DNA from 4 places in the Vreelandella piezotolerans genome. Region 1 is predicted to be linked to each of the others. Evidence: predicted binding sites of a transcription regulator. Region 1 holds the regulator's gene; each other region holds the start of a gene.
What was found. The regulator sigma-54, encoded in region 1, starts transcription at its own class of promoters, with help from an activator protein. The targets are predictions, from matches to a motif close to TGGCACNNNNNTTGCTNT.
Positions count from the first base shown of each region.

Region 2: a site for sigma-54 is predicted at 711-728, ahead of glnL (nitrogen regulation protein NR(II)). Genes of this name have one in related genera too.
Region 3: a site for sigma-54 is predicted at 1,067-1,084, ahead of GYM47_RS11740 (sugar phosphorylase). Genes of this name have one in related genera too.
Region 4: a site for sigma-54 is predicted at 1,046-1,063, ahead of amt (ammonium transporter). Genes of this name have one in related genera too.

Region 1 covers NZ_CP048602.1:2,337,220-2,339,412, forward strand. The annotation lists gene lptB (LPS export ABC transporter ATP-binding protein) at 1-183, shown strand, start outside; gene GYM47_RS10790 (RNA polymerase factor sigma-54) at 289-1,704, shown strand; gene hpf (ribosome hibernation-promoting factor, HPF/YfiA family) at 1,802-2,110, shown strand; gene ptsN (PTS IIA-like nitrogen regulatory protein PtsN) at 2,115-2,193, shown strand, end outside.
Region 2 covers NZ_CP048602.1:244,314-246,506, forward strand. The annotation lists gene GYM47_RS01190 (DUF4124 domain-containing protein) at 50-592, shown strand; gene glnL (nitrogen regulation protein NR(II)) at 799-1,857, shown strand; gene ntrC (nitrogen regulation protein NR(I)) at 1,854-2,193, shown strand, end outside.
Region 3 covers NZ_CP048602.1:2,564,243-2,566,435, reverse strand. The annotation lists gene GYM47_RS11740 (sugar phosphorylase) at 1-1,033, opposite strand, end outside; gene nrdR (transcriptional regulator NrdR) at 1,291-1,788, shown strand; gene ribD (bifunctional diaminohydroxyphosphoribosylaminopyrimidine deaminase/5-amino-6-(5-phosphoribosylamino)uracil reductase RibD) at 1,788-2,193, shown strand, end outside.
Region 4 covers NZ_CP048602.1:1,943,450-1,945,642, reverse strand. The annotation lists gene amt (ammonium transporter) at 1-907, opposite strand, end outside; gene GYM47_RS08925 (NAD(P)/FAD-dependent oxidoreductase) at 1,242-2,193, shown strand, end outside.

The DNA of each region.
Region 1 (2,193 bases):
GCACTCAAAAAACGCCACATCGGCGTCTTGATCACCGACCACAACGTGCGTGAAACCCTGGATATTTGCGATATCGCCTACATCGTTGGCGATGGCCACATCATCGCCAGTGGGAACGCCCAGGAGATTCTCAATAACCAAAAGGTCCGCGACGTCTATCTGGGCGCTGATTTCCGGCTCTAAACCGAGGCCTGACCAAACTTTTCTTTTAGTGGCATGCTTATTGCACTTGCACGTAGCCATAACTCGCTCTAGGGTGGAGCTTTCTGATTAACGAGTGGTTCTCAGATGGTCATGAAAGCTTCTCTCCAATTGCGTATCGGCACACAGCTGACCATGACACCCCAGCTGCAACAGGCCATTGCCCTGCTGCAGCTCTCTACGCTGGACCTCCGTCAAGAAATTCAGCAAGCGCTTGACGCCAACCCTATGCTCGAGCAAGAGGACGAGTTTGGAGAGCAGGCAGTCAGCGAGCCGCAAGAGGCCGAGTGGTCTGACAGCATTCCCAACGAACTCTCCGTCGACAGCGACTGGTCGGACACCTACCAAGACATGGGCAGTCTGAGCGGTGGTAGCGAAGGACCCGACTTCGAGCGCCAAGCCGCTGGCCAAAGCCTTCATGGCCATTTGCTGTGGCAACTGGCCATGACCGATGTCAGCTCACGGGAATATGCAATTGCGGAGAGCCTGATCGATGCGCTGGACGCCAATGGTTATCTTACCCAGCCGCTCAACGACATTCGTGAAGGGCTCAAAGCACAAGGTCATGACGGCTTGAGCCAACGGGAAGTGGAAAATACCCTACTGCGCTTGCAGCAGTTCGAGCCGACCGGCGTATTCGCTCGCGACCTGCGCGAATGTCTGATGCTTCAACTTGCTGCGTTGCCGGAAGACACCCCGCTATTGATGCCAGCCAAACGGCTGGTACGACAGTTTTTGGAGGCGCTAGGCAAAGACGATATGCGCCTCCTCAAGCGCCGTTTGAGCCTGGACGATGAGCAGCTGGATGACGTCATTCGATTAATTCGCAGCCTCGATCCCCGACCCGGCAGCGCCTACGGCGTGACCGACGATAGCTACATCACTCCCGATCTGGTCGTGCGCCATGACAACGAAGGCTGGCATTTAGAGCTCAACCCGGACGCTCTTCCACGGCTACGCATCCAACCCGACTACGCCAGCTTGATCAAACGCGCCGACAAGAGCCAGGACAACCAGTTCTTGAAAGAGCACCTTCAAGAAGCGCGCTGGCTGATCAAAAGCCTCTCTAGCCGCAATGACACCTTGCTGCGCGTGGGGCGTGAAATCATCGCTCGCCAAATTGGCTTTCTAGAGCACGGCGAAGAGGCCATGAAGCCGCTGATCTTGGCCGACATCGCCGAAGCCGTAGAGATGCATGAGTCGACCATCTCACGCGTGACGACACAGAAGTTCATTCATACACCGCGTGGCGTGTTCGAGTTGAAATACTTTTTCTCCAGTCAAGTCAGTGGCCAAGACGGCGGCGACAGCCACTCGAGCACGGCCATTCGCGCACGTATCAAAAAGCTCATTCAAGAGGAGCCCTCAGGCAAACCGCTCTCCGATAGTCGCTTGGTGACGCTTCTCGAAGAGGGCGGAATAAGCGTGGCACGACGTACCGTCGCGAAATATCGCGAGTCGATGGGCATTCCCTCTTCGAGCGAGCGCCGCCGTTTACGCTAGTTAAACGCTTGGTCGTGACAAACTCACCGCAAGGGCTTTGCAATAGCGTAAAAAGGGTTACAATCGAAGTACAGCCCGATGGATAAGGAGCACGTCAATGCAAGTAAACATCACTGGTCATCACGTTGAACTGACTGACGCCTTGCGTGACTACGTTAACGAAAAGCTGGAACGCGTCGAACGACACTACGACAATATCACCACGGTACAAGTGACCTTATCTGTCGAAAAGGAGCGCCAGCAGGCAGCGTGCACGCTACATGCCGCTGGTGCTGACCTTCATGCCGAGGCACTCGATAACGATATGTATGCCGCCATCGATGCCCTTGCGGACAAAATCGATCGTCAACTCGTCAAACACAAGGAAAAAGCACAAGCTCGCGCTCAAGGCGCAGGTGTGCGTTAACTCAATGACGTTGGAAACCATTCTCCCCCCGGAGCGCGTGCTTTATGACGTACCCGGGGGCAGCAAAAAGCGGGTGCTGGAGT
Region 2 (2,193 bases), 1.9 Mb from region 1:
GGCGGGGTTTTTTCGTTGAGGCGAGGTAAGGAAAAGGGAGGAAGACGTCATGATCCGTCGCTGGCACGTGCGCTATGCAAGAGGATTATCCACAGGTGCTGCACTGCTATTGGGGATGTGGGTAAGCGCGGCGCTGGGGCAAACGGTGTATCGCGTGGTGGACGCCCAGGGCAAGGTGACGTTTACCGACAACCCAGAACGTGGCGGTGAAGCCGTCACGTTGGCACCGCTGCCCAGCGTGACGACGGTGCGCTCTGCCCCACCTGACAGCCGAACCCCGGGCCGCACTCAGAGCCATCCCGGGCAACCGTTTATGCCTTATGACCGCTTTACCATCGTCAACCCGGCAAACAGCAGCGCCGTTCGGGGCGGCATGACGCCCGTGGAAGTGCAGGTGGTGCCGCCACTGCGGGACGACCACCAAATTCAACTGAGGGTGAATGGCGAACTGAGCCAATCCGCTCTGCATAGCGACGCCTTCTGGCTGGCGGGGTTACCTGTGGGAGCGCACCATATTCATGCGGAGTTGTTGGATAGCCAGGGCCGTGTGCAGCACCGCACCGATCCGGTGACTATTTTTATCACTGACTAATCGAGTGCACTATAATGGTGCAATGAGGCGGTGGGCTAGGCGGCTCATTGCGCTATTAAGGCTCGTCATCTCCCCGCTATCTGCCCACAAGCCGTGCATGCCGCCGCTTGCGCCGAATTGGCGCGCTTTTTGCAGATCCTCTCGCATACCTCTTTTGATGGATCAGTGCCATGTGTATTGATCGAAGCGACGTTTCAGGACACGCCATGTATCAGCGCTTGCTCGAACACCTCACCACAGCAGTCCTGTTGCTCGACGGTGAACTCCGCGTTCGCTGGATGAACCCGGCGGCGGAAGCGCTGCTGGCCGTGAGCTTTAGCCGCGTGCAGGGGATCAGCCTCGATACGCTGTTGGGCGGAGACGAGAGCATCGACGACGTACTGGCCAAAGCACGCGATGCGTTTCATCCCTATACACAGCGTGAAGCGCGTATCACGCCGCTCAATAGCGAGCCGCTGACCGTCGATTATACCGTGACACCGCTGTCGGCCGACGAGCTGCTGTTGGAAGTCGAGCCGCGGGATCGGTTGATGCAAATCTCCCGAGAGGAGGCCCTTACCACCCGCCAAGAAACCATCAAAGTGCTGGCGCGGGGGTTGGCCCACGAGGTGAAAAATCCGCTAGGGGGCATTCGCGGTGCCGCGCAGCTGTTAGAGCGAGACCTGGATGACCCGGCCCTGCGCGAGTTTACCCATATCATCGTGGAAGAGGTTGACCGCTTGCGTGACTTGGTCGACTCCATGCTAGGGCCGAACCGTATCGTCAAGCATGAGCCGGTCAACATTCATAAAGTGTTGGAGCGCGTAAGGGCGCTGCTGATCGCCGAGCATCCTCAGGTGGTCGTCAGCCGCGACTATGACCCGAGCCTACCGGACCTGTCCGGTGATGAGGCGCAGATGATCCAAGCAGTGCTCAACGTGGCCCGCAACGCGGTGCAAGCCATGAGCGATGCAGGTACGCCCGCGCCCGAACTGACACTGCGTACCCGTGCGCGCCGCCAATTCACTTTGGGAGCCGAGCGGCACCGCCTGGTGAGCGAAGTCGGCATCATCGATAACGGTCCTGGCATCCCCGAGTCGCTACGCGACACCCTTTTTTATCCGATGGTCTCCGGCCGCGCAGAAGGGAGCGGTCTGGGGCTATCGATTGCCCAGTCAATACTGCACCAACATCAAGGATTGATCGAATGCGACTCTCGTCCCGGACACACCGAATTTCGTTTACTGATTCCATTGGTCATTAATTGCACCGGAGAAGCGTCATGACTGAGGCGACACGTACCGATGTTGCACGAGTGGTTATTGTCGATGATGACCGCGCTATCCGCTGGGTATTGGAGCGCGCTCTGGCGCAACCCGATCTGGAGGTCGAGTGTATCGAGCGTGCCGATACGGCGCTCGCACGCTTGCTGGAGAGCCCGCCGGATGTGCTGGTCACCGATATCCGTATGCCGGGCATCGACGGGTTGGATTTAATGGCACGGGTGCGTGATGCCCATCCGGATTTGCCTGTGATCGTCATGACCGCGCACTCCGATCTCGACAGCGCTGTCGCCTCCTATCAAGGCGGGGCATTCGAGTACTTGCCCAAGCCGTTCGATG
Region 3 (2,193 bases), 230 kb from region 1:
AGGTACACTGCGGCGGCAGTACCGGGAGGCTGTTCAACCACGTTTGTAGCGTCGTCGCTTCCCCGCGGGTCAGGGTATGCAGTAAAAGCGGGGGCAGGGCGAACTGATACACCATGTGGGCTTCGTCGGGAGTGCCCTGCGTCAACCGCTCCAAGCCGAAGTAGCTAATGTTTTCGGCGTGTGGCACGTTGGTTTCGGTAATTAACAGCGTGCCGGGCGCCACCTCATCCACGATAGCGCGCAGTAAGCGCACGACGGTATGGGTCTCTGGCAGATGGATGCACGGGGTGCCGAGCCGTTTCCATAGAAAGGCCACTGCATCCAGGCGAATGATGCGTACGCCTTGCTGCAGGTAGAACAGCAAAATGCCCACGAACTCGAGCAGCACGTCCGGGTTTTCGAAGTTGAGATCGATTTGATCTTCCGAAAAGGTAGCCCATACGTGGCGGGTGCCGCGACGCGTCGAGATCGGCACCAATAACGGGCTGCTGCGCGGGCGGGTGACCTGGGAAACGTCCGTGTCAGGATCCACCTCAATGAAATAGTCGCGCCCGGGTAGGCTACCGGTGAGATAGTCGACGAACCAGAGCGACTCTCGGGAGACATGGTTGAGTACCAAGTCAGCCATCAAGTCGTAGTGGCTGGCTAGGGTTTGGACGTCCGACCACGCGCCCAGCTCACTATTGACCTCACGATAATGAATCACCGAAAAGCCGTCGTCGCTGCTCCAAGGGAAAAAGGGCAGCACGTGAACCCCACTGACGGTGTCTCCCAGATAACGTTGCAAAAACGTATCCAGCACGGCTAGCGGTGGCGTTCCCTCATCGACGATCGAGTCGCCGTAACAGATGACCCACTGATCCTTTTCGCTCCACATTGGTGCATCGACAGATTGACCGTTAACGGTCGGTGCAGCGTTTGCTCCCTCGCGAAAATGCGCGACGTGTTGACCTATTCGCCGCTGCACTTCCCCTGCGCGCGGGCCGTATAGCTGGGTGAGGTAGTGGTGAACGGTCTTTTCGAAAGCGGTCATAGCGGGCGTCCTTTCAATCATCCTTCGACAAACGCTGCAGCTTGTGTGCCAAATCGTTACAATACGTTGAGATAGGGGCTGTATAACACCGCCATACGATAGCTCGGCGGGTCGGCTACCGCCGACAGCTGGCGATAAAACAGTTTACAAAATAGCGAAGGGCTCGTAGAGCACGCACCGTGACGCTGCGTCCCTTCGTTCAGGCTGACACGCTGCACGTACTGGTTTTAGTGCGTACTGATAATAGGTTGACTGCCATGCATTGCCCTTTTTGTGGTGCAAACGATACGAGAGTGACGGATTCCAGGCTGGTGGCAGAGGGTGACCAGGTGCGCCGACGCCGCCAGTGCGCCAGCTGCCATGAGCGTTTTACGACGTACGAGACCGCTGAGTTGATCATGCCGCGGGTGGTGAAGTCCGACGGTTCTCGCGAGAGTTTCGATGAAGCAAAGCTACGTGCGGGGATGCTCCGCGCACTGGAAAAACGCCCGGTCAGTGCCGAAGCGATCGAAGCCTCGGTAGAGCGCATTCGTCAAACGTTGCGCGCACGTGGTGACCGTGAGGTGAACGCCCGGGAGGTGGGCGAGGCGGTGATGAAAGCGTTACGTAGCCTCGACCAAGTGGCCTACATTCGTTTTGCCTCTGTATACCGCAAGTTTCAGGACCTGGATGAGTTTCGTGCTGAAATCGATCGGCTCTCCCAAGAGCCCTCCGATGAGCCGGCCGGGCAGGGATCACCGAACGGAGCGTCATGATGGGTGAGTTCTCCACTGCCGATCATCGCTACATGGCCCGCGCGATTCAGCTGGCCAAGCGGGGGCTTTACACCACCGACCCTAACCCAAGAGTGGGGTGCGTGATCGTGCGCTTCGATAGCGATGGAGACGCTCGCATCGTGGGGGAGGGGTATCACGTGCGGGCTGGGGAACCTCATGCCGAAATTCATGCGCTTCAAGCGGCAGGCAACGCTGCACAGGGCGCGACGGCGTACGTCACGTTAGAGCCGTGTTCTCACACGGGGCGCACGGGCCCTTGTGCCGTGGCCCTGACCAAGGCGGGTGTCCGTCGCGTGGTGATCGCGATGCAAGACCCCAACCCCCAGGTCAGCGGTGGCGGTATCGCACACTTGGCCTCCGCCGGTATCGACGTGCAGGTAGGTT
Region 4 (2,193 bases), 390 kb from region 1:
CCATCAGCACGCCGCTTACGCTACCCAGTAAAAAGGCGGCATGGAGTGACAGCGCATGAGCACCTGCCGTGACGGCCACCAGACCAGCGATGGCCCCGTTGATGGCATACATGACATCGGCGTAGCGGCGCACCCGCCAGCCCACCAGCAGGGCCGATAAAATGCCGCCTACGGCACCCAGCATGGTGTTGGCGATAATCCCAGGCACGGAGCTATTCAGCGCGAGTGTGCTACCACCGTTAAATCCAAACCAACCCAGTATCATGAAGAGCGCCCCCAGCATTGCCAGCGGCAAGTTCCCCGCTGGAAACGCGGTGGGGGGATGATCGATCTGAAAGCGCCCTTGGCGCGGACCAATGACGATTACGGCTGCGAGGGCTACCCAGCCGCCAACACTGTGCACCACGGTCGCCCCGGCAAAGTCGATGAAGCCAAGTGTGGCCAACCAGCCAGGCATGCCTCCCAGTAAGCCGCCCCAGGCCCAGTGGCCGAACACCGGGTAAATCAATAGGGCAATCCAAAAGGCGGTCCATAAATAGCCAAGGAAGGGCATGCGCTCGGCAACGGCGCCTGCAACGATGGTAGCGGCCGTGGCGCAAAACATGGCCTGAAAGACGAAGACCGTCATGAGCCATGCGTTGGTAGGTTCCAATTGCCAGCCAAACAGGGAGCTGCCTAGCCATCCCATTTGCGAAATGCCAAACATCATGCCGAAACCGGCTAGCCAGAAAACGCTAACGGCAATAGCAAAATCCGCCAAGTTCTTCATTGCTACGTTGATGGCGTTTTTCGTGCGCGTAGTGCCCGCTTCCAAACAGAGAAAACCTGCTTGCATGACGAAGACGAGCGCTGCCGCCCATAGCACCCAAAGCGTGTCGATCAAGGTGGAGTCGAAGCTATCGGCCATGGTGTTTTCCTTGTACTGTTTTGGTGCATCGCAGACATGAAGGGGGTGCAAAGAATGTCGAGTTGCTTCTCATGAACGCAGCGTCCAGCCTAAAAGTGTCCATAACGATGGAGTGGCTCAGGTAGTGTTAATGGTAATGAAGCAATTGTTGTGCCGCAGATAGTGAAGTCATCCTTTATTGCGCTTTAAGCGTGATAAATGACTAAAAATGATAGATAAAACAGTTTTTATGACTGTGCAAATGCGGTTTGATTGGTGATATTTTTCAATATGTTAACCATGCTGCTCACAGTATGAGTCTGAACAATATCCAGATAGAAAGGAGTGCATCAAAATGGCGCGTCAAACGGTGGTGTTGGGGGCAGGCATGGTAGGGGTCAGTATTGCTTGGCAGCTGCAGAAACGTGGCCATCAAGTCACGCTGGTCGATCGTCGCCAACCTGGCCGAGAAACCTCGTTTGGTAACGCGGGCATCATTCAGCGAGAGGCGGTTCGGCCCTATCCGTTTCCTCGCGATATGAAGACCATCCTTAGCGTGTTGCCTAATCGTCGTGTCGATATCCGTTACCGGCCCGCCGGAATGGTCAATGCCGCTTCACCGCTGCTGAGCTACTGGCACCACTCCTCATCTCGGCTTTATAAAAAAATCGTGCCCGAGTACGCTTCACTGATTCAGCTTTGCCTAAACGCCCATGGCCCGATGATCGAAGCGGCAAAGGCCGATCATTTGGTGCGTAAGGAGGGCTGGTTGGAGATATATCGCACTCAAGCGAAGCTCGATAAACGCATTCAAGAAGCTGAAGAGGCCCGCGAACTCTATGGCGTCGAATTTGCTGTGCTCGACCGCGCTGCGTTAAGCGTTAAAGAACCGCAGCTTGGTGATGACATTATTGGTGCCATTCACTGGCTCGACCCCTGGACCGTTGCTGACCCCGGTGGCCTGGTGGCGGCGTATGCGACGTCATTCGAGGCCATGGGTGGGGAGTTGTTACAGGCCGATATTACCGGCGTCACCCAGCACGGTGAGCGCTGGACCGTAACGACCAACGCAGCGTCGTTAGAGGTAGATCAAGTCGTCATGGCCTTGGGGCCGTGGGCGGGCCAGTGGATGAAGCCGCTGGGCTACCATTTCCCAACGTTCGTAAAGCGCGGCTACCACATGCACTATGCGACTCAGCCAGAAGCGAAGCTGAATTACTGGTTGATGGATGCCGAAGTTGGTTATTTGCTGGCACCTATGAATGCGGGAGTGCGCTTGACCACTGGCGCGGAGCTGGACCGTCTTG